Regions from separate parts of the Ruminococcus sp. 1001136sp1_2201st1_G3_2201SCRN_220225 genome, predicted to be linked through region 2. Evidence: predicted binding sites of a transcription regulator. Region 2 holds the regulator's gene; each other region holds the start of a gene.
What was found. The regulator HrcA, encoded in region 2, represses chaperone genes, less so after heat shock. The targets are predictions, from matches to a motif close to TGTTAGCACTCNNNNNNNNNGAGTGCTAACA.
Positions count from the first base shown of each region.

Region 1: a site for HrcA is predicted at 2,997-3,027, ahead of htpG (molecular chaperone HtpG). Genes of this name have one in related genera too.
Region 3: a site for HrcA is predicted at 4,418-4,448, ahead of groES (co-chaperone GroES). Genes of this name have one in related genera too.

Region 1 covers NZ_JBCOME010000035.1:10,111-18,444, forward strand. Annotated here, with positions in the region: gene AB5642_RS12050 (DUF5721 family protein) at 1-195, shown strand, start outside; gene AB5642_RS12055 (sporulation initiation factor Spo0A C-terminal domain-containing protein) at 201-590, opposite strand; gene htpG (molecular chaperone HtpG) at 858-2,924, opposite strand; gene AB5642_RS12065 (hypothetical protein) at 3,268-5,757, opposite strand; gene AB5642_RS12070 (glyoxalase) at 6,262-6,519, opposite strand; gene AB5642_RS12075 (HAD family hydrolase) at 6,588-7,256, opposite strand; gene AB5642_RS12080 (nucleoside triphosphate pyrophosphatase) at 7,253-7,855, opposite strand; gene AB5642_RS12085 (hypothetical protein) at 8,008-8,334, shown strand, end outside.
Region 2 covers NZ_JBCOME010000010.1:19,431-27,764, forward strand. Annotated here, with positions in the region: gene uvrB (excinuclease ABC subunit UvrB) at 1-1,255, opposite strand, end outside; gene AB5642_RS05240 (chromate transporter) at 1,506-2,081, shown strand; gene AB5642_RS05245 (chromate transporter) at 2,078-2,647, shown strand; gene AB5642_RS05250 (TIGR00730 family Rossman fold protein) at 2,740-3,282, shown strand; gene hrcA (heat-inducible transcriptional repressor HrcA) at 3,726-4,766, shown strand; gene grpE (nucleotide exchange factor GrpE) at 4,783-5,445, shown strand; gene dnaK (molecular chaperone DnaK) at 5,561-7,444, shown strand; gene dnaJ (molecular chaperone DnaJ) at 7,600-8,334, shown strand, end outside.
Region 3 covers NZ_JBCOME010000042.1:9,203-17,536, forward strand. Annotated here, with positions in the region: gene AB5642_RS13475 (N-acetylmuramoyl-L-alanine amidase family protein) at 1-139, opposite strand, end outside; gene guaB (IMP dehydrogenase) at 139-1,596, opposite strand; gene AB5642_RS13485 (DUF6106 family protein) at 1,678-2,184, opposite strand; gene groL (chaperonin GroEL) at 2,429-4,051, opposite strand; gene groES (co-chaperone GroES) at 4,096-4,380, opposite strand; partial or broken gene AB5642_RS13500 (DUF6783 domain-containing protein) at 4,657-4,734, opposite strand; gene codY (GTP-sensing pleiotropic transcriptional regulator CodY) at 4,805-5,590, opposite strand; gene AB5642_RS13510 (DUF6783 domain-containing protein) at 5,571-5,711, opposite strand; gene topA (type I DNA topoisomerase) at 5,932-8,010, opposite strand; gene dprA (DNA-processing protein DprA) at 8,053-8,334, opposite strand, start outside.

The DNA of each region.
Region 1 (8,334 bases), on a different contig from region 2:
AGTTCTGCATTTTCACTTTCTCCCGAACTGATAACAGGTCTGTATTTGAATCTCCAATATAAGAATAAGACCTTGTTTTGTATTACCGGAACATCTATGAAAACCTTTCTTCCCGGTAAAGAACTGGACCACCTTTGGGAGCAATATGTGATGGATTTTTTTCATCGCAGCGGATTATCCGTAGAAGAAGTTTAATCCTGTCAGAATAGGTTCTCCATTATTTTTCCAACAGAGCCATTCTGGCATTCCACGTCTGGAACCTTGCTTTCTTTTTCATCTCCCAGATAAAAGGCGATCATATCTACAAATTCACTGTTGGTAGGTCTGTATTCCAGAGGATATCCGGCAATCTCTTCCAATCTTTCCCGATGATTTTCCCAACATACATTTACAATTGTACGAATATCATGCTCAATATTAGATGGCTTGGATTTAAATTTCTTTGCAAGCTTTGGATAAATATCTTTTGTGATCTTCATTGGTCTTTCCTGAAATTCCATTGTCATGCGTATGGCTTCCGCCACAAAATAGTATCCTTTATATTTCGATGTCGCACCAAGTTTGCGTATCGTGCCGTATACCTCTCTCATTTTTTGTCCCTCCCACAATAAGTTATACTTCTGATTCTGCATCTGCAGTCAGCCCTTGATTTGCCTCTACATATAATACGAGTTAAATTTGCCTTTTTTAGCATTTCGAGACAAAAATTAAGAGAATTGTAATATTTTTTAGGAATTTCGAGATAAAATCTATAAAAAACCGAATAACAGGATAAACTTTTCCAATTTTTTCATATAAAAAGGACAGGCGTCCTAAATGCAATACTCATTTAAACGTCTGTCCCTTTTTGTCATAACTTATTTTGTCAGCATAAGCAGAATTTCATTGCTTCTCTGAACAAATCTGGTCATCTCTTCCGGTGAAAGCTGTTTATGGCTCAGCATAGCAAGATCATACAGTTCCTCGCAAATAACCGGGGTCTTCTCAGAATCCTTGTTATCTGCTACAAACTGAACCAGCGGATGTTTCGCATTCAGAACCAGAGTTTCCTGACCGCCAAACATAGATGGATCCATGCCGTACATATTGTACATCTTCATCATATCCTGCATACGGCGGCTTTCTTCAGAAAGGGTCATCATAGCAGCAACTTTTTCATTTTTCAGATTCTCAACCTTCACTTCCAGTTTGTCATTCTTCAATGCTCCTCTGAATACTTCTGTAAGAGTCTTGGAAGTTTCCTCGTCAGCAGCTTCCTCTCCACGCAGTTCTTCTGTAAGATCTGCATCAATTCTTTTAAACTGGATAGTCTGATCCTTCTGCTCCAGATGGGAAATAAAAGCGCTGTCAATATTGTGTTTCAGAATAACAGCATCCTTCTTTGCCTCACGGAACATGTTAATATACTGACTCTGCTGAACCTCATCTGTTACATAGAAGATAGTAGTCTTCTCAGGCTCTTTCTCGTCTTTCGCGCCGTCCTCTTTCTTCTCTTCTGTGGATTCAACAGTCTCTTCTGTCTTAGTCTCAGCTTCTGGTTTCCTGTTCTCTTCGATGCAATCTTTCAGAGTCAGATATTTGCCATCAATGTTCTTGAAGAGGATATAATCATTCATCTTATCTGAGAACTTACTGTCCTTAATGCAGCCATATTTGATAAATGGACTGATATCATCCCAGTATTTCTCGTAGGACTCACGGTCTGTTTTACACATTCCGGTAAGCTTGTCCGCTACTTTCTTTGTAATATACTCGGAAATCTTCTTCACGAAGCCATCGTTCTGCAGTGCGGATCTGGATACATTCAGTGGAAGATCCGGACAATCAATTACACCTTTCAGAAGAAGCAGAAATTCTGGAATTACTTCCTTGATGTTATCTGCGATAAATACCTGGTTATTGTACAGTTTGATCGTACCTTCAATGGAATCATATTCTGTATTGATCTTCGGGAAGTACAGAATACCTTTCAGGTTAAACGGATAGTCCATGTTCAAATGAATCCAGAACAAAGGCTCCTTATAATCCATAAAGACTTTACGGTAAAACTCTTTATATTCCTCATCTGTACAACTGTTTGGATGTTTCATCCACAATGGCTCCGGATCACTTAAAGATACCGGACGTTTGTTGATTTTTACTTTATCTTTCGCAGGAGATACTTCTACGACTTCTTTCTCACCTTTGTCGTTCTCTTTCTCCTCAGTCTTGGCCTCCTCGTGGATACGCTCTACAATTACATCATCATCACGAAGCTCAGCCTCATCAATGGTCTCATACTCCTGCGGTGCATTTTCCTTAGACAGATAGATATTTACCGGCATGAAAGAACAATATTTCTCAATAATCTCTCTCATACGATATTCGTTGGAAAACTCTGTACTCTCATCATTTAAAAACAGAGTAATTTCAGTACCAACTGTAGTCTTATTGCCTTCCTGCATATCATACTCTGTACCACCATCACAGGTCCAATGTACTGGAGCAGCGCCCTCTTTATAAGAAAGAGTATCAATATGAACTTCATCTGCTACCATAAATGCTGAATAAAAGCCAAGTCCAAAATGACCGATGATCTGATCATCCGTGGTCTTATCTTTATATTTGGAAAGAAACTCAGTAGCTCCTGAAAAAGCAATCTGTGTAATATACTCTTCCACTTCATCGGCCGTCATACCAAGACCTGTATCAATAAACTTCAAAGTCTTCTCTTCCGGATTCACAATAACTTGTACTTCAGCTTTGTAATCATCCGGAAGTGTGTATTCACCCATAACATCAAGTTTCTTAAGCTTCGTAATTGCATCACAACCATTGGAGATTAACTCTCTTGCAAAAATGTCGTGATCAGAATATAACCATTTCTTTATAATTGGAAAAATATTTTCACTGTTAATTGATAAACTACCATGCTTCTCAGCCATGCAGCTCACTCTCCTTTGTCTTCTTAATTATACAAACTATAGTAATACCAAACTGACTAAAAGTCAAGGAAAATTTAGCACTCATTTTAATTGAGTGCTAGTAATATTACTGTTCACTGGTAACATTCCGCGAGGTGTTTTTTGTGAACAAAGTTCAAAGAAAACCCGAGAATCTCAGCGCGAAATCATGCGAATGCATGATTTCTGTGCATCGCGAAGCGTGTTACTGGTCACGGAGTGAACAGTAACCTAGTAATTATTATTAAAAGAAGGGAGACCATTTCTGGTCTCCCTCATTCGTTCTGCTCTCATTCACAATTACTGTTTATTTGAGAATCCACTATTATTTTTTCTTATTGCGGTAAACAAGAATTCCTGCAATTAAGACAATCGCAACAATCAGAATAATTACAAATGGGAGGATTGGAGTATTATCCCCGGTCTTTACTGCATTCTTCTGATTTGCATCTGTTTTGTCTGCAGCCGGTGTCAGAGTCTGATTCGGTGCAGCATTTACAGTGAAATTAACCTGCTTGGTATCCTGTGTTCCAGTGTTTACCCAGTTGCTTCCATCAAACTGCTGCTGATTATATGTGACAGTCAAAGTATAATTTCCATTCTTGCCCATGCGGAAAGTTGCAGAATATGGTGCGCCGTCCCAGCTTCTTGCCTCAAGAACCTCCCAGTTCAGCGGCTGATATCTTACATCTCCCTTAATCGGATTTTCAATATCCATACCTGCGCCAACTGCAGTGAAAGTAATCTTGGTCTCTGTAGTATAGTTTCCATCGGAGCTGATTCCTGTGATACTGTTATTCCCTGCATCAGATACAATCGGTCCACGGCTTACAGTGACATTAACAGATACTACAAGGCTCAGGTTATCCGGATTGGTAACACCGTCTGGAAGAGCAGCAGTACCTTTCACAGAGAACTTCTGTGCTTCTGTACTGTTCTGATTATATGCACTGCCCTTTACATCCCATTTTACAGAGGCATTCATATCGCCCTTGTTTGTAGTAATCTTAACAGTAGATGGAAGCTGCAGTCCAGCTGCTGACTTCTCAACCCCGTTTGCCAGACTGATATCAGATACTTTGCCTACAGCTGTAAGCTTGGCAGTAGCTTCTGTTACTGTAAAGCTTACTGGAATATTCAGGTAATCTGTCTGATCTGTCTTAATGGAAACAGTCTGTGTATAGGTTCCTGCTGCCAATCCAACTGCCGGTGCAACAGTAAAGGATACAGACTGGTTTGCATTTGCCTCTAATTCTGAAGCAGACGGAGCACTTACTGTAAATTCGTTTCCGCTTACACTTACAGCAATACCGGTTAATTTCACATTTCCAGTATTGGATACATTGATTGTAACTGCCGCCGGTGCTTCTTTGTAACCAGCTTCTTTACTGTCGAATTTCACTTCGGAAATGTCGGTAGTAAATGAAGGAGCTGGAGTAATCTCCGGAGTCACTTCCGGGGTGACTTCTGGTGTTACTTCCGGAGTTACCTCTGGGGTGACTTCTGGTGTCACTTCTGGAGTTACCTCTGGGGTGACTTCTGGAGTGACTTCTGGTGTCACTTCTGGAGTTACCTCTGGGGTGACTTCTGGTGTCACTTCTGGAGTTACCTCTGGTGTCACTTCCGGGGTGGTTTCCGGTGTAGCTGGTTTCTCTGCTGGCTGCTGATCTGTATTCGTATCATCCTGCTTCTGCTCAGCTATTGTAAGCTTTGCAATGAAGGAAACCTTTACACCTTCCTCTGTTTCATAAGTGATCGTATCACTATATTCTCCAACAGCTGTACCTTCTCTTGGCATAACCCATGCATCAACTGATTCTCCAGCCTCAAGAGAACCCAGATCCTTCACCATAAAATGTTCCGGACTGATTTCTTTGAAATTAAGAGTGCTGTTGCCAGTATTCTTAACAGTTACAGTCTTAGTCATAGAAGAATTCGCATTTTCCTGTGTGAAACCTGCATTTACGGTTCCAAAATCAAGTACTGCAGTACCATCTTCTGCAGTATTTTCTGCAACAATTTCTGCTGTATACACAGGTTCCTGCTGGGCAGGGGATTCAGCTGATGCTCCCTGATTTGCAGCCTCAGCCTGTCCATTTTCAGGAACTTCCAGATAGTCTTCTGTTCCAATGTTAATCACACTGTCATCTGTAGTGATCTCAGACTGGGAATTGTCAGCAGAATTCTCTGTGTCCTGTCCATCTGCCGGCTGCATAACATCAGCGGAAGAATCAGTTGGTTCATCAGCACCAATGTCAATTACTTCCTCGGTTTGTGTATCTTCTGCTACATCCTGAGCCGGCTGTGTGTTCTCATCTGTCTGGGAACCTTCCGCAGGTGTATCCTCTGCTGCGATCTCCTGAGCAGGGGTTTCCTCTGCCGGTGCAGCCTCCTGCTCTCCCTCTGGAAGCTCTGTTGTCTCTTCCGGAGCTTCTTCCGGTGTAGCCACAATTTCAACTGTATTTACTTTCAGTTCTCCGGTTATGCCCATTTCGGCCTTTCCGGTAATTTTCAGCTCGATCTTATTTCCAAGATCTTCATCAACAAGCTTATAGGTCTTCTCAGTGCCTACTTCAGTAAGCTGATCTCCAACTTTTCTTGACCAGCTGAACGTTACATAATCGTCTGTAAGTCCTTCCGGTGTAACCTTTTCATAATCGGCGCTAAGCTCAGAGCCTACAGCTGCAGTTCCCTTAATCTTAAGCTGACCTCCAAGTTCTCCCTCTGGTGCTGCTGCCGCAAATACCAGAGACGGAAGCAATGAAAGCATCATAAGAAAAGTCATGACCATTGCTATAATTTTCCTAGGTCTCATATGCCATCCTCCTTTACATTCCCCTTTTAGGCTGACCTGTAACATTATTGTAACATATTTTAAACATTTTCACAAGCACTTTTATTTTATTGTAATTCTTACAGTGCATGTGACAGTGCTACTGTTCGCTCCGCGCACCGCAACCACTTCGCGCTGCACAGGAATCATGCATCCGCATGATTCCGCGCCCAGATTCTCGGGTTTTCTGTGAAATTTGTTTACAAAAAACACCTCGCGGAACATTGCCAGTGAACCATAACGCGATAGTTGCTGGTCACTTCTTTCTCCGGAAAACATCTTATGGGATGTATCTTCTCTTCTGAACAGTAACACATTATGTTCTCTTGTTTAGTGTCATTATAGCAACCTGATTTTATACTTATGTAATATGAATTTATCCGATAACTGTTCGGAATTCCAACCGGACATACTGCCTTTTCGCCAGTTTCATCACCTTATGTGAAAGTCAGTTACTCTGCAGCTGCAAACCTCTGCTTCAAAAGATCATCCCTCCACAATCAGATATTTTCCATCTGGAAGGGCAAATACTTCACTTGCTTCTTCTAATTCTTCATTACTCATGCCATCCACATCTGCACCCATTCCAGACAGATATTTTCGCACTTCGTCAATAGAATCTGCAACTACAGCCATGCAATCCTCCAGGAATTCCTCTGCTTCTTCGTAAGTTTCTGCAACCGGTTCATCAAAAAGCTGCTCCTGTTTTTCCAAAAATGTCTGAATACACTCCTCTGTATACATTTTTCCGACCTCCTGTTTTATAATAAAAGTTATAACTGTTTAGAGCATGCTGAATAATTATCAAAATTTTACTCTTCGCATTTTTCCTCATATAAATCAAGAATATCCTCTGGAGAATCCACAAGATAGTCCGCTCCATTTTTCAGCAGTTCTTCTTTTTCCCTGTATCCCCACAGAACACCTACCGTGTACATCCCGGCTGCTTTTCCAGTTTGCATGTCTGTTCCGGAGTCTCCCAGATACATACACTCTTCTGGCTTAATTCCAAACTGCTCCGCGATTTTAAGCGGACCATCCGGTGCTGGTTTCTTTCTTACAGAATCACTCTGTCCCATAACTGCATCAAAAATCTGAGACCCAAACATTCTTTCTACCACTTTCACGGCTGCTTCATGTGGTTTATTTGAGCACACCCCCAGCTTCACGCCTCTTTTTTTCAACTCTTTTAAGGTTTCCGGCATTCCCGGATAATGCTGTATTTTGTAAAATGGGTCTTTATCAAATTCTTTTCTATATAACGCTCTTGCTTCCTCATAGTGCAGCAATTCCGGATCTCCTGCATCGACCAGAAGTCTTTTCACCAGCATGTCAGCACCGTTTCCGCAATAGTATCTGTAATTTTCTATAGGCATTGGTTTCAAACCGTATTTTCTTACAACTTCATTTCCTACAACAGCCATTGAATCCAATGTGTAGGCTAAAGTTCCGTCCAGATCAAAAATACATGCTTTTATCATTTTCTCATTCCCCTTATATTGATTTTCATTTTCTTAAGTTCATAAATCAGTCTTCCTACAGGAAGCCCAACCACATTATTGTAGTCTCCGCAGATTCCTTTTACGTAAATTCCAAATTTCCCCTGGATTCCATAGCTTCCTGCTTTATCCATAGGCTCCCCTGTTTTTATATATTCCAGAAGCTCTTCTCTTGAAACAGGATAAAATTCAACATCGGTCCTTTCACTGAAAGTATAAGGCTTCCAGATACCCTGTTCTTTTACAAGAAGAGTTACACCGGTATAGACCTGATGGGATTTCCCCTGAAGTTTTAACAATGTATCTAATGCATCTTCTTCATCTGACGGCTTTCCAAGAATCTTTCCTTCAAATGCAACTACGGTATCCGCACCAATGATCAGACAAGGTTCACTTTCATTTTCAAGTCTGTCTGCAACCGATATTGCTTTATCCTGCGAAAGCTTTTCCACCGTTTCCGCTGGATCTGTCAGGTTGGTGTTCTCTTCCCCATTGCTTACAACCACAGAAAAATCCACACCGGTTCTTGCAAGCAGTTCCTTTCTTCGTGGGGACCCCGAAGCTAAAACAATTTTCTCCATAATCTCTCCTTTTCTGTCTTAACAGTATAACCCTCCATTTATATGGGTGCAACGATTTTTTTCTTTTCTTTTTGCGTAAAAAGTATTACAATATAGACAACTCCATTAAGCTTTGTTTAGACAGATGGAAAATACCGAAAGGAGCAGACAATATGGCTAAGATTAACAAATATTGGGGAATGGTTGCACTCGGAGCAGCAACAGCAGCAGTAGCCGGTGCCGTAGCAGCAGCTTTTGCCAAAAGACATGCTTTGGAAGAGGCAGCTGACCTTGAAGATGATTTTGAAGATGAGCAGGAAGATGACGAGCAGCCTGAAGCAAAGGATGTCCACGAAGATTTCGTAACCTGGGAAGCTACTTCCGAAGATGAAAAAGATGATGAAACCGAAGGCTCTGAGGAGCCTGATTCACAAGAAAGTTCAGAGGATACAGAAGAGGATTCTGCTGAAAATGCAGAAGAGCAGGATAATGCTATAGCC
Region 2 (8,334 bases):
GATCCAGAAGACCGGTAGGACGGATGATCTGCTCGGCGCGGAGAAGCTCATGGTCGTATTCATAATCTCCCGGGGTAGCAGATACAAACAAAACCTGGTCCAGTTTATTCTCAAATTCTTCAAAGCTCAGAGGGCGGTTATCCTTGGCAGAGGGCAGACGGAAACCATAGTCTACCAATGTCTGTTTACGGTTCTGGTCGCCTGCGTACATAGCGCCAACCTGTGGGACTGTCTTGTGTGACTCATCAATAATAAGAAGAAAATCATCCCCGAAATAATCCAGCAGAGTATAAGGTGGCTGCCCTGGCTCCAGTCCGGAAAGATGACGGGAATAGTTCTCAATACCGGAGCAGAAGCCGGTTTCTTTCATCATTTCAATATCAAAGTTGGTACGCTCGGAGATACGCTGGGCTTCCAGAAGCTTGTCTTCGCTTTTAAAGTAGTCTACCCGTTCTTTTAATTCCTCTTCAATGGCAATGGCTGCTTTCTGAATCTGCTCCGCTGGTACTACATAATGGGAAGCAGGGAAAATACCGATGTGCGCAAGCTGGCATTTGATTTCTCCGGTGAGCACATCAATCTCAGAGATACGGTCAATCTCATCTCCGAAAAACTCCACTCTGACAGCGGTATCTGAGCTGTTAGCCGGAAAAATCTCCAGAGTGTCGCCACGGACGCGGAAGGTACTTCGGTGGAAGTCCATTTCATTTCGGGTGTACTGAATGTCGATCAGCTCCCGGATAACCTCATCACGATCCTTAGTCATGCCAGGACGCAGGGAAATCATCATGTCCTGAAATTCCTGAGGAGAACCCAATCCATAGATACAGGACACAGAAGAGATGATAATAACATCTTTTCGCTCTGACATGGCGGCAGTGGCAGAAAGACGGAGCTTGTCAATTTCATCATTGATCGCAGAGTCCTTGGCAATATAAGTGTCAGAAGAAGGCACATATGCTTCTGGCTGGTAATAATCGTAATAGGAGACAAAATACTCCACCGCATTCTCCGGGAAGAATTCCTTAAACTCACCGTATAACTGTGCTGCCAGAGTTTTATTATGGGCCAGGATCAGAGTAGGCTTATTCAGCGCCTGAATAACGTTTGCCATAGTAAAAGTTTTACCAGAGCCGGTGACACCAAGCAGCGTCTCAAACTGATTTCCCTCTTTAAATCCCTTTACCAGTTTCTCAATAGCCTGTGGCTGATCGCCGGTTGGTTTATACTCGGAATGTAATTCAAAATGATCCATATGAGTCCTTTCTTTTATAAAATCAAACACGCTTTAACTGTTTTCAGTATAGCATCCTTTTTTATAAAAGTACAGCAGAATCGAATATTTGTTCTGCCTTCTGAAATGCCAGAAGCATTCCAAAACTTTAATTGACAGACATACCTATAGTGCGTTATCTTAAAAAAGAAAAGCGTGATTGTTCATGACCTGACCAGTAACACGCTTCGCGATGCACAGAAATCATGCAGAATTATTAGGAGTGCCGGAAATGGAAGAAAAACAAAAGAATAAAAGATATGTGCTGAGAAAGCTTTTTTTTGCCTCGTTATATCTTAGTACGTTTACTTTTGGCGGCGGATATGTGATCGTTACTTTATTGAAAGAGAAATTTGTGGATCAATATCACTGGATCGATGAGGAAGAAATGCTGGATCTGGTGGCAATCGCACAGTCATCTCCAGGAGCAATCGCGGTAAACGGAGCAATTGTGGTGGGATACAAGCTTGGGGGAATACCGGGAATGCTGCTGTCGGTTCTGGGGGCTATTATTCCGCCAATGGTGATCCTGTCCCTGATTTCCTTGTTTTATGATGCATTCTGCTCTAATTATTATATAGCAGCTCTTTTGAAAGGCATGACTGCCGGCGTAGGTGCTGTGATCATTTCCGTGGTATACGACATGGGGAAAAACGTGGCGAAGTCAAAAGACTGGGTAAATGTGATTATTATGGTCATCAGTTTTTGTGCAAGCTATTTTCTGAAGGTGAACATTATTTATATAATACTTATTGTGGCTGTATTTGGATTTGCGCGTACACTTGTGAAGGAGGGCAGCAAAAAATGATTTATCTTCAGCTCTTTTTCAGCTTCCTTCAGATTGGTGCATTAAGCTTTGGAGGTGGATATGCAGCAATGCCTCTTATACAGGAACAGGTAGTGACTATGCATGGCTGGCTTTCTATGGAAACTTTTTCGGATCTTGTGACCATTGCAGAGATGACTCCTGGTCCTATTGCAGTAAACTCCGCAACCTTTGTAGGAACCAGGATTGCTGGTCCTGGTGGCGCAGTGGTGGCTACTCTTGGCTGTATTTTACCCTCCTGTATAATTGTAACCCTGCTGGCATATATTTACACGAAATACCGGAAAATGTCCCTTCTCCAGGGAACTCTTACATCCCTTCGCCCGGCGGTTGTGGCCATGATCGCCAAGGCAGGAGTTACCATTTTAGTATCATCTTTTTTTATAAATGGTGCAGTGGAACTGTTTCGGGAAAACATATGCATTCGAATGGTGGTATTCTTTACTGCCGCACTGGTGCTTTTGAGAAAATATAAAATGAATCCCATTCTGGTGATGGTTTTGTGCGGTGTGGCCAATATGGCGTTTTGCGCGGCTGTCGGAAGCTGACTGGAAAAGATATGCCAGCTGACTTTCGTATATGGTGCTGCCGCAGGTAGGCTGCACTTGTGTTTAGAAGAAAAAATAAGGGGGATAACAGATTGAACATATGTGTATATGGCGCTTCAAGTGCGCTGCTTAAAAACATTTATTATGAAAAAACAGAAGAGCTTGGAAGAGCAATGGGAAAAAGAGGTCACGGTCTGGTGTTTGGCGGCGGAGCTACCGGAATGATGGGAGCAGCAGCCAGAGGCGTGGCAGCAGAAAATGGTTACATACTTGGAATTGCTCCCCGATTTTTTGACCAGCCTGGAGTTCTGTATGAGAAATGCACGGAATTTATTTTCACAGAGAATATGAGAGAGCGCAAAAAACTTCTGGAAGAAAAATCAGATGCTACGATCGTAGCACCTGGCGGAATTGGTACCTACGAGGAATTTTTTGAGATTTTTACCTTGAAAAGCCTGAAACGTATTGACCGCCCAATTGTGCTGTATAACATTGACGGATATTATGACAAGATGAAAGCATTGCTGGAGTACACAGCAGAAGAGAAATTCATGGATTTTTCCGTGCTGGATCTGGTAGTCTTTCTGGATGAGCCGACAGCAGTTCTTGACTATCTGGAAAATTATAAAAAATAGAGGCTGCTATTCAGCAGGGGCTGTTTTGCGAAACATATAACTGTGAAGGTGCTGAACAGTTACAAAACGGACATGTCGCCTATGGGCGGTATTCCTATATAGGAAAGAAGATGCCAGGGAAAATTTTCTCAAGGCATCTTTTTCATTTATGCGGCAGCAAACATAAGACTGCGTTGGCAGATACCTGATAGTATCCTTGCTGCCCAAAAAAAGTATTGCAGTAAGGAGAATTTAGCCAGAATGGTAAAGTATAGGGTAAAAACTATCAAAAAAGATGAAAAAAATTTGTAAAAAATATTGACAAAAGGAATACTGAGGTGTATCTTAAGAGCATAGATGTTAGCACTCCTAAATAATGAGTGCTAACAAAGGAATTCGAAGAAGCCAGACGGAAATCAGAATCAGGTTTGACCGTCTGCTTTTCAGGAAGGAGCAGATATTTCATGGATGAAGTATTAGATGAGCGCAAACGGAAAATACTGAAAGCAATCATCAAAACTTATATGGAAACAGGTGAGCCTGTAGGTTCCAGAACTATTTCCAAATATCCGGATCTGAATGTCAGCTCTGCTACTATCCGAAATGAGATGTCCGACCTGACGGATATGGGCTACATCGTACAGCCCCACACCTCAGCCGGAAGAATTCCATCAGATAAAGGCTATCGCCTTTATGTAGATGAGCTTACCAGGGAGAAGGAAGCCGAGATCGCAGAAATCCGTGATCTGATGATTGAGAAGTCAGATAAGATGGATAAGGTGCTCAAGCAGGTGGCGAAGGTTCTTGCCACGAATACCAATTATGCGGCTATGGTTGCGGTTCCCCAGTATAAGGGAAGCACCCTGAAGTTCATTCAGCTTTCACGAGTCAATGAGCGGCAGCTGATTGCCGTAGTTGTATGTGAGGGTAATGTTATTCGGAACCAGATCATTAATATTGATGAGGAGATGGATGACCAGACGATCCTGAAGCTGAATCTTCTTCTTAACACGAACCTGAACGGCGTACCCATCCAGGATATTAATCTGGGCATGATCGCCAGATTGAAAGAACAGGCGGGTAGCCACAGCGGTGTGGTTGCAGATGTGCTGGACGCAGTTGCAGCTACGATTCACGTGGACGAAGAAGATATGAAAGTATATACATCGGGAGCGACCAACATATTTAAGTATCCAGAGCTTGCAGATACATCCAGAGCCAGTGAGCTGATTTCCACTTTCGAGGATAAGCAGGAACTTGCGGATATGGTCCGTGAGGAAATGGGAGATCCGGAGAACACAGGAGTTCAGGTATACATCGGGGATGAAGTTCCGGTACGTACCATGAAAGACTGCAGTGTGGTCACAGCTACTTACGAGCTGGGAGATGGAATGCGTGGAACTATTGGAATTATCGGTCCCAAGCGAATGGATTACGAGAATGTAGTGGACAGCTTAAAGAAATTAAAAGTCCAGCTTGACGAAATGGTAAATAAGAAAACCTAGAAAGGCGGTTGAAAGCGTGTCAGAAGAAATGAATAAAGAAGCCGAAGTACAGGAAGAAGCAGTTGACATTCCGGTAACAGACGGAAGCGAAGAAGAGGCAGCAGATACAGCCCAGACAGCAGAAGAGGAGACTTCCGAAGAGCCTGCACAGACAGAAGAAACTGAGCAGCCAGATCAGGAAGCAGAATCTCAGAAGGAACCGGAAACCAAGACAAAAACTTCTTTCTTCGGCAAGAAGAAAAAAGAGAAAGATAAATTTGAACAGCAGGTCGAGGAGCTTACAGACAGACTGAAGCGCAGCATGGCTGAATTCGATAACTACCGTAAAAGAACAGAGAAGGAGAAATCCAGCATGTACATCATCGGCGCCAGGGACATCGTTGAAAAAATGCTTCCGATCGTGGATAACTTCGAAAGAGGTCTTGCACAGGCACCGGAGGATGATCCATTTGCAGAAGGCATGAAGATGATCTATAAGCAGATGATGACAGCCTTTGATGAGATGGGCGTGAAGCCAATCGAAGCTGTAGGCAAGGAATTTGATCCGAATCTGCATAATGCAGTGATGCATGTGGAGGACGAATCCGTTGGCGAGAACATCGTCGTAGAGGAATTCCAGAAGGGATATACTTACAAGGATTTCGTTGTAAGACACAGTATGGTAAAAGTTGCTAATTGACAGAGAGCAGCTTGGAGAATCAAACTTCATCGACATTTTCTAAAAACAAAGTATAAATGTTACTGTTCGTGTAATGGACAGCAACCATGAATTTTTAAACAGGAGGAAAATTATCATGGGAAAAATCATTGGTATTGACTTAGGCACAACAAACAGCTGTGTAGCTGTTATGGAAGGTGGACAGCCAACCGTTATCGCAAATACAGAAGGATCCAGAACAACACCATCTGTTGTAGCATTCACAAAGACAGGTGAGCGTCTGGTAGGTGAGCCTGCAAAACGTCAGGCAGTAACAAACGCAGAGAAAACAATCTCTTCCATCAAGAGAGAGATGGGTACAGATTACCGTGTAACAATCGACGATAAGAAATATTCCCCACAGGAAATTTCTGCTATGATTCTTCAGAAACTGAAAAAAGACGCTGAAGGATACCTTGGAGAGTCTGTTACAGAAGCAGTTATCACTGTTCCGGCATATTTCAATGATGCTCAGCGTCAGGCAACCAAGGATGCTGGTAAGATTGCAGGTCTTGATGTAAAACGTATCATTAACGAGCCTACAGCTGCAGCTCTTGCATATGGTCTTGACAATGAGAAAGAGCAGAAGATCATGGTTTATGACCTTGGTGGTGGTACATTCGATGTTTCCATTATTGAGATTGGTGATGGAGTTATCGAAGTTCTGGCAACAGCTGGTAACAACCGTCTTGGTGGTGATGACTTTGACCAGAGAATTACAGACTATATGCTTTCTGAGTTCAAGAGAACAGAGGGCGTTGACTTAAGCAACGATAAGATGGCTCTTCAGAGACTGAAAGAAGCTGCTGAGAAAGCTAAGAAAGAGCTTTCTTCCGCAACAACAACCAATATCAACCTGCCATTCATCACAGCAACAGCTGAAGGACCGAAGCATTTTGATATGAACCTTACAAGAGCTAAATTTGACGAACTTACACACGATCTTGTTGAGAAAACAGCAGAGCCGGTTCGCCGTGCACTTTCTGATGCAGGTCTTACTGCTTCTGATCTTGGACAGGTGCTTCTGGTTGGTGGTTCCACACGTATCCCGGCTGTACAGGATAAAGTAAGACAGTTAACTGGCAAAGAGCCAAGCAAGGCCCTGAACCCAGATGAGTGTGTTGCACTTGGTGCTTCTATCCAGGGTGGTAAGCTTTCAGGTGAGGCTGGTGCAGGTGACATCCTTCTTCTTGATGTTACTCCACTTTCCCTGTCTATCGAGACAATGGGTGGTATTGCAACACGTCTGATCGAGAGAAATACAACAATCCCGACCAAGAAGAGCCAGATTTTCTCCACAGCAGCTGATAATCAGACCGCTGTAGATATCAATGTATTACAGGGTGAGCGTCAGTTCGCGAAAGACAATAAGTCCCTTGGACAGTTCCGTCTGGATGGAATCCCGCCAGCACGTCGTGGTGTTCCGCAGATTGAGGTTACATTCGATATCGATGCCAACGGTATTGTAAATGTATCTGCTAAGGATCTTGGAACAGGTAAAGAGCAGCATATTACAATCACAGCTGGTTCTAACATGTCCGAGTCTGATATTGACAAGGCTGTTAAAGAAGCTGCTGAGTTCGAAGCTCAGGATAAGAAACGTAAAGAGGCAATTGATACAAAGAACAATGCAGACTCCATGGTATTCCAGGTTGAGAATGCACTGAAAGAAGCAGGCGATAAACTGGATGCAAATGACAAAGCTTCCGTAGAGTCTGACTTAAATGCATTAAAAGATATCCTTGCTAAATATGCAAATACAGATGAGATTGGAGATGCTCAGGTCGCTGAGATCAAAGCTGCTCAGGAGAAGATGATGGAAAGTGCTCAGAAGCTTTTCGCAAAGATGTATGAAGCACAGAACCCACAGGGCGGTGCTGGTCAGGCAGGCCCGGGACCGGACATGGGAGGAGCTTCCCAGGGCGGTAACGAGGCAGGTTACGGCGATGATGTTGTAGATGCTGACTACAAAGAGGTTTAATTGAATAATAAGTTCCAATATTTCGGAACATGAAATTACAGCCCGGTCATGATTCATGACCGGGCAGTGGTGGTGAAAGACATATTACAGGAAATGCGCCGCTGGCGCCTTCCATAAGATAACCAAATACAAAAAGTTAGGAAAAGAAAGAAATCATGGCTGATAAAAGAGATTACTATGAAGTCTTAGGCGTTGATAAGAGCGCCGATGACGCTACATTAAAAAAAGCATATCGTCAGCTTGCCAAGAAGTATCATCCCGACGTAAATCCGGGAGATAAGGAAGCTGAAGCGAAATTCAAAGAGGCAACAGAGGCTTACAGCGTCTTAAGTGACCCGGACAAGAGAAGACAGTATGATCAGTTTGGTCATGCCGCTTTTGAAAACGGCGGCGGTGGCGGAGCAGGCGGTTTCGGCGGCTTTGATTTCTCCGGCGCAGACATGGGTGATATCTTCGGAGATATTTTCGGAGATCTGTTTGGAGGCGGCGGAAGCCGCAGACGTGCCAATAATGGACCTATGAAGGGTGCAAACCTGCGTGCACGCGTGAACATCACCTTCGAGGATGCTGTATTTGGCTGTGAGAAAGAACTTGAGATTACTCTGAAAGATGAATGTACTTCCTGTCACGGTTCCGGCGCTAAGGCTGGTACCTCACCGGTTACCTGTCCGAAATGTAATGGTGAAGGTCAGATTGTTTACACCCAGCAGTCCATGTTTGGCATGGTTCGTAACGTTCAGGTGTGTCCGGATTGTCATGGTACAGGTAAGATCATCAAAGATAAATGTCCGGATTGCCGTGGTACCGGATACATTTCTAATCGCAAGAAAATTAAGGTATCTATTCCGGCTGGTATTGACAATGGTCAGAGTATCCGTATCCGTGATAAA
Region 3 (8,334 bases), on a different contig from region 2:
TCACAACCAGAAGCAAAAAAAGCACCAGAAATGCCAGACGCTGATTTCTCTGACGGATCCTGCCGCCCTTATCTTTTTTTTCTCTTTTGTTAAAAGAAGGCCGCCTTGAAAAAGACGGCCTTGCAGATTTTCTTTTCATTATTTGTCATCCACACTGTAGTTCGGTGCTTCTTTTGTAATGTGAATGTCATGTGGGTGAGACTCTTTCAGGGAAGCAGCAGAAATCTTCACGAATTTACCATTCTGTTTCAGTGCTTCAATATTCTCAGCTCCACAGTATCCCATACCGGAGCGAAGTCCTCCGATCAGCTGGAATACAGTGTCCTCAAGGTGTCCCTTGTATGCAACACGTCCTTCCACACCTTCCGGAACAAGCTTCTTGGCATTCTCCTGGAAGTAACGGTCCTTGCTGCCATTCTCCATAGCTGCAATGGATCCCATTCCACGGTATACTTTATATTTTCTTCCCTGATATAACTCGAAAGTTCCCGGGCTCTCATCGCATCCGGCGAACATGCTTCCCATCATACAAACGTTTGCACCAGCTGCGATTGCCTTGGTAACATCGCCTGAATACTTGATACCACCGTCTGCAATAATCGGAATACCATATCTCTTGGCAACCTCATAGCAATCCATGACTGCTGTGATCTGCGGTACACCAATACCTGCAACTACACGGGTGGTACAGATAGAGCCAGGTCCGATTCCGACCTTAACTGCATCTACACCAGCATCAATCAGAGCCTTGGTAGCGGCTCCTGTGGCAACGTTTCCTGCGATAACCTGAAGCTCCGGATATGCAGCCTTGATTTCTCGTACAGCACGGAGGATATTCTCAGAATGACCATGAGCAGAATCAACAACGATGACATCAACATTTGCCTTCACAAGTGCATCTACACGGGCAAGCACGTTGGCGGTAATACCAACAGCAGCTCCACAGAGAAGACGTCCCTGTTCATCTTTGGCAGCCAAAGGATATTTAATCTGTTTCTCAATATCCTTGATGGTGATAAGTCCTTTTAAGTTAAAATCATCATCTACAATGGGTAATTTCTCTTTACGGGATTTCGCAAGGATCTCTTTCGCCTCTTCCAGTGTAATACCTTCTTTGGCTGTGATCAGTCCCTCAGATGTCATGGACTCTTTGATCTTCTTGCTGAAATCTGTCTCAAACTTCAGATCACGGTTGGTAATAATACCTACCAGCTTCTTGCCTTCTGTGATCGGGACACCGGAAATACGGAATTTCGCCATTAAGTCATTGGCATCCTTCAATGTATGTTCCGGAGATAAGAAAAACGGATCTGTGATAACACCATTCTCAGAACGCTTAACCTTGTCCACCTCTTCTGCCTGCGCCTCGATAGACATGTTCTTGTGAATGATACCGATACCTCCCTGACGTGCCATGGCAATCGCCATATTGTACTCAGTAACGGTGTCCATTCCTGCACTCATCATGGGAATGTTCAGTTTAATCTTCTTTGTAAGGTAAGTTGAAACGTCAACTTGATTCGGGATTACTTTGGAGTACGCCGGAACTAAAAGGACGTCGTCGAAAGTAATGCCTTCACCAATGATAGTACCCATTGCTTTTCCTCCCTTGTCTTATTGTGTCTTTGGTTTGTAGATTAGTGTAGCAAAAAACTAAAAGTGTGTCAATCTAGTAAATTAATCTAAAAATACTTTGCTCGGAGCAGTGTTTCTCATGGTTTTTGCCAATATTTCATCTGGCTCGATAATTACTTTGCAGGTTTCTGCGCCATCGCGGCAGACAATTGCAAAACGCTTATGTTCCGGATTTCCGGAGGAAAAATCCTGTACCTTCAGCTTCTGGTTGCTGTTGTAATAGTCCATTCTGTGTGAATTAAGGGGTGCCATAATATCACATTCTGTAATATTCAGGCTTTTTACTCTTTTTCGCTTGGACTTTGCCATGATCTTGTCAATGTCAAGTTCTCCGTTTACAAACAAGTACTCAAATTCCAGATCAGTTCCTGGAAAAATAAAAAGATAGGCACAGACTCCCAGTACAATTGCCGCGATCAGAAGCGGGGGCATAATAAACAGTCCTGCGAGTACCAGAAGCACGATCAGTGCAATGATACTGCCTTTTACCAGCCTGTCCTTTGCGGTCCGCTCTTTTTTTACAAGCAGCTCGGAATACAAATCGCTCATATTACAATTCTCCTTTGTTTTTTTTGCCAGCCGGCATGTTGTTCTAAGTATAACACACAAAAGTTTTCCTGTGAACATTGTTCCTGATAAAACACGGAATATTGCCAATACACAGTAACAGTAAAAAATGACTTTTATTGAATGCAAAAGGGCCAGCGTCTTTGACACCGACCCTTATGAGTTCTGAATTATACCTTCAAAAATCCTTTCATGGATTTTCCGTTCTGTTTTCCGCTGCCGGAAATTACATCATTCCCATACCCTGACCGCCAGCTGGCATTGCCGGAGTATCTTCTTTGATATTTGCAACAACAGACTCAGTTGTAAGCAGAGTAGAAGCAACACTTGTTGCGTTCTGAAGAGCACTTCTTGTAACCTTTGCAGGATCAAGGATTCCCTCGTCTACCATGTTTACATATTTCTCGTTCAGAGCATCAAAACCAACACCTGGCTCAGACTCTCTTACTTTGTTGATGATAACTGCACCTTCAAGACCTGCATTAGCAGCAATACGGAACAGCGGAGCTTCCAGTGCTTTCAGGATGATGTTTGCACCAGTCTTCTCATCTCCCTCAAGATCTGCCGCAAGTTTTGCAACCTCTTTGGAAGCGTGGATATATGCAGAACCGCCTCCTGCAATGATTCCTTCTTCAACAGCTGCTCTGGTAGCTGCAAGAGCATCTTCCATACGAAGTTTTGCTTCTTTCATCTCAGTCTCAGTAGCTGCACCAACACGAACCACTGCTACACCGCCTGCAAGTTTTGCAAGTCTTTCCTGAAGCTTCTCTCTGTCGAAATCAGATTTTGTCTCCTCAATCTGAGCACGGATCTGGGCAACACGATTGGCAATTGCTTCTTTATCTCCCATACCATCGACAATAACAGTATTCTCTTTTGCAACTTTAACAGATTTTGCACGTCCTAACTGAGCCATTGTAGCATCTTTCAGTTCAAGACCTACCTCGTCAGAAATTACAGTACCACCTGTCAGAATTGCGATATCCTGAAGCATTTCTTTTCTTCTGTCACCATAGCCAGGAGCTTTTACAGCTACTACCTGGAAGGTTCCTCTTAATTTGTTTACGATCAGAGTGGTAAGAGCCTCACCCTCAACATCTTCAGCGATGATAAGAAGTTTTGCTCCAGCCTGTACGATCTGCTCCAGCAGCGGAAGAACTTCCTGAATGTTGGAGATTTTCTTGTCTGTGATCAGAATATATGGATCCTCAAGGTTTGCTTCCATCTTCTCCATATCAGTGGACATGTATGCGGAAATATATCCACGGTCAAACTGCATACCTTCTACAAGGTCAAGCTCTGTGTGCATGGTCTTGGACTCTTCTACAGTAATAACACCGTCGTTGGAAACTTTTTCCATTGCATTTGCAACAAGCTCTCCGACTTCTTTATCTCCGGCGGAAATAGATGCAACGTTTGCGATCTGTTTCTTTCCGCTTACTTTCTGGCTCATGTTCTTAATTGCTTCTACAGCAGCATCTGTAGCTTTCTTCATACCGCGTCTCATAACGATCGGGTTAGCACCTGCTGCCAGATTCTTCATTCCTTCATGAACCATTGCCTGGGCAAGTACAGTAGCAGTTGTAGTACCATCACCAGCTACATCGTTTGTCTTGGATGCAACTTCCTTGATCAGCTGAGCTCCCATGTTCTCGAAAGCATCCTCAAGCTCGATCTCTTTTGCGATTGTAACACCATCGTTTGTGATAAGCGGAGCACCGAACTGTTTATCAAGTACTACGTTTCTTCCTTTCGGACCAAGTGTTACTCTTACGGTATCAGCAAGTTTATTTACACCAGCCTCTAATGCTGTTCTGGCTTCTGCGCCATATTTAATCTCTTTTGCCATAATGAATCATCCTCCTGATTTCAAGTTATTTATAAGGTTATGTCTTATTTCACAATTGCAAGAATATCGCTCTGTTTTACGATGATATACTCTTCACCGTCAAGCTTAACCTCTGTTCCTGAATATTTGGAATAGATAACCTTGTCGCCTACAGTAACTTCCATTTTCACTTCTTTCCCGTCAACGACTCCGCCAGGTCCTACAGCGATTACCTCTGCCTGCTGTGGTTTCTCCTGTGCCTGTCCCGGAAGAACGATACCGGATTTTGTTGTCTCTTCTGCTTCTAACTGTTTTAATACAACTCTGTCGCCTAATGGAACTAATTTCATGATCTATGTCCTCCTTTAGAATTGTTTTCCTTTTTCTTACTAGCACTCATTATTGCTGAGTGCTAATCACTGTTCATTATATTATTGAATTATCGTTATTTGTGCAACTCTTTTCATAGTTACATTTTCAAGTATATTCTGTTTTATTCTCTTTTATGCTCTTTTTTTCTCTTGTTTTCTCACTTTAAAAATTTTCTGATTTTTTTGTTTCGCCGCTTTTGAAGCCTGACCGTTAAAACTTTTTGGTGTAATAGTGAATTCCAATGAATTTTCCTGTTACACACAAAAAAAGAACTGCCCTCCAGAGCGTGTTTGAAAAATCATTCCCGCAATCTGCATTTCACAATTTGCAGAAAGCCTTTTTCAAACACGTTCGAAAGAAAACAGTTCTTCTGTACACTTGTTTATTATTTATTGAATTCACTCAGGCCTTTTTATTTCTCTGGGCCTTAATCTCTTCTAATTCATCAAAGATCACTTCATTGAGAACCTTGATATAGGTTCCCTTCATACCGGATGACCGGGACTCAATAACGCCCGCGCTCTCGAACTTGCGGAGTGCATTTACGATTACTGATCTGGTAATACCTACTCTGTCTGCAATCTTGCTGGCAACAAGAATTCCCTCATCTCCGTCAAGCTCATCAAAAATATGGATGATAGCTTCCAGTTCAGAGAAAGAAAGTGTGTTAAAAGCAGATTTCACAACCTGTTTCTTTCGGTCTTCCTCAGCATTCTCTTCATGTACAGCTCGCATCATCTCAAGACCTACAACTGTGGTGCCGTATTCACTGACAATAATATCCTCAATATCGTATGGACGATCCTTGCGGTACATAAACACCGTTCCAAGACGTTCTCCTGCAATATCAATAGGATTGATGATTCCCTGATAGCTGCTGGAAACATGCTCAAAGCCAAGTGTCTGGAGATTCACGTTCTCTTTGGTGGATAATACTCCTAAAAAGCGCTCATTCAGCAGAGGGTCAACATGACCGCCCACCTCATCAGCTATCAGTTCCCGGATTTCCTCAACTCCCGGGCAAAAACTTACACCAAGCACCTTGCCTTTCTTGCTGAGAACCAGGATATTAGAACTTAAAGTATCCATCAGAACCTGGCAGATATCATTAAAAACCACCTTGCTGGAACTGCTGTTATGGAGAAGTTTATTGATTTTTCTTGTTTTATCAAGTAACTGAACGCTCATTTTGTCCTCCCTTCGCTTTTGTTACATGAGAGCCTGTTAAAAAAATCATTCCCGCAATCTGTACGCTCCACTTTGCAGAAAGCCTTTTCAGACATGCTCTGGCTTTAACTGTTATTCTAATACTACACGTTTTTCAAACTATTTACAAGCTATTTTTTACTATTTTTCAATTTTGTTTAGCTTTTCTGAAAATATCACGTTTTTGAAACTATTCATCAAACAATGGAAGTAATAGAGCTTTTATTTAAAAAATCCCCTGCAAAACATAATACAGCTGCCTTGCAGGGGATTTTCCCCGGAAATTCCTTAATTTGTTACTGCTCGCACCCTTCACAGCAACCTTAATTTTCTTTTTCATCCTTCGGCCTGGCTTCTACATAGCCACAGGTCTCCTGGCTGCACACCAGTTTATTTCCTTTTTCCACCATGTAGCTTCCGCACACCGGACATTTCTTATCCGACGGCTTCTGCCATGACATAAAGTCACATTCCGGATTATCTTCACAGCCGTAATACTTACGGCCTTTCTTCGTCTTCTTAAGCACCACTTCCTTACCACACTTCGGGCAGGCTACACCAATCTTTTCATAGTAAGGCTTGGTATTGCGGCATTCCGGAAATCCCGGGCATGCAAGGAAACGTCCGTGAGGACCATATTTAATCACCATATGACGACCACAGTTATCACAGATCACATCGGTCTCTTCATCATGGATGTCTACTTTCTCCAGCTCTTCCTGGGCAGCATCCACATCATGTTTCAGATCCGGATAGAAGTTCCGGACTACTGTCTTCCACTGTACAGTACCATTCTCCACACAGTCCAGAAGTCCCTCCATGGTAGCCGTGAAATTCACGTCCACAATGCTTGGGAACGCCTGTTTCATAATACTGTTTACCACCTCGCCCAACTCTGTCACATAAAGGTTACGCTGCTCCTTTGAAACATAACGGCGGCTGATAATGGTGGTGATGGTCGGTGCATAAGTACTCGGACGGCCGATTCCAAGTTCCTCCATGGTCTTTACCAGGGAAGCCTCTGTATAATGTGCCGGCGGCTGGGTAAAATGCTGTTCCGGCTTTAACTCTTTCAGCTTCAGCTTCATGCCTTTACTCAGGCTCTGGCTTAACACATTTCCCTTCTTCATATCCTCTTCCTGCATATATACCGAAAGGAAGCCGTCAAATGCCACCTTGGAAGCGGACACAGTGAACGTATAATCTCCACCAGCCACTTTTACAGAGGTAGTCTCATACTTTGCAGGAGCCATACGGCTGGCCGCAAACCGCTTCCAGATCAGCTGATACAATCGGAACTGATCTCGTGTAAGGGATTCTTTTATCTGTACAGGTGTACGGCTGATATCAGTTGGGCGGATAGCCTCATGAGCATCCTGGATCTTCTGTCCCTTCTTCACTGTCTTGGCAGTTTCTGACACATATTCTTCTCCATACTGGCTGCTGATGTAGCTTCTTGCTGCCGCATCTGCCTCGTCAGAAATACGTACAGAATCAGTACGAAGGTATGTGATCACACCTACAGTACCGTTGCCCTTGATGTCAACACCCTCATAAAGCTGCTGTGCCAGACGCATAGTCTTCTGGGTGGAAAAATTCAGTGTTTTGGATGCCTCCTGCTGCAGGGTACTGGTAGTAAAAGGAAGCGGAGCATTCTTGATTCTCTCGCCTTTTTTCACCTCAGAGATCTCAAATTCTTCGTTCTCAAGAACCTTAAGAATCTCATCCATCTCAGCTTTATTGTGGATATCCATCTTCTTGTCTGTTCCGTAGAATTTAGCCTCCAGAGGCTTTTTCTCGCCATCCACAAGGAATTCACCATTCAGGCTCCAGTATTCTTCCGGGATAAAAGAATTAATCTCCTCCTCCCTGTCACAAATGATGCGAAGTGCAACAGACTGCACACGGCCAGCACTTAAGCCTCTCTTTACTTTCGCCCAGAGAAGCGGACTGATGGTATAACCCACCATACGGTCCAGCATTCTTCTCGCCTGCTGTGCATCTACAAGATTCATATTCAGACCTCGTGCATGCTTCAGGGAATCCTTTACAGCAGTCTTTGTGATCTCGTTGAAAGTGATTCGGTGCATTTTATCCGGATCTTCTTTCAGAGCCTGCATCAAGTGCCAGGAAATTGCTTCTCCTTCACGGTCAGGGTCAGTGGCAAGATAAATCTTATCAGCTTTTTTGGCTGCCTTGCGAAGTTTGGCAAGCAATTCCCCCTTACCGCGGATGGTTATATATTTCGGCTCGAAATCATTCTCCACATCTATTCCAAACTGACTCTTGGGAAAATCACGGACATGTCCATTAGATGCCTCTACCTCATAATTTGCCCCAAGAAATTTCTTTATTGTCTTTACTTTTGCAGGTGACTCAACTATCACCAGATATTTAGCCATACTACCTCTCCTACTTTGTATTCAGTCTACATACACTACAAATTATCCCCCTGATATTCTGTAGTATTGTCTGCCTGTCTCTCCCACAAGCCCCATTAGCTGAAGTTCTGTCAGAAGAGCACAGACTTTTGATGCTGAAAAACCGGTTTTCCGTATTAAATTATCCAGATTTTCAGGTCGTAAATCGAGACCACTATACACCAAATCCAAATCCGGTGCAAGCCCCAACTTCTTTTTTTCCACATTTTGAGGTCTGTTTTTTGCCTCGATTCCCCATTCCATAAGCATGATTTCCGGGCTGTAAGCGATTCCTGCACCATCGAA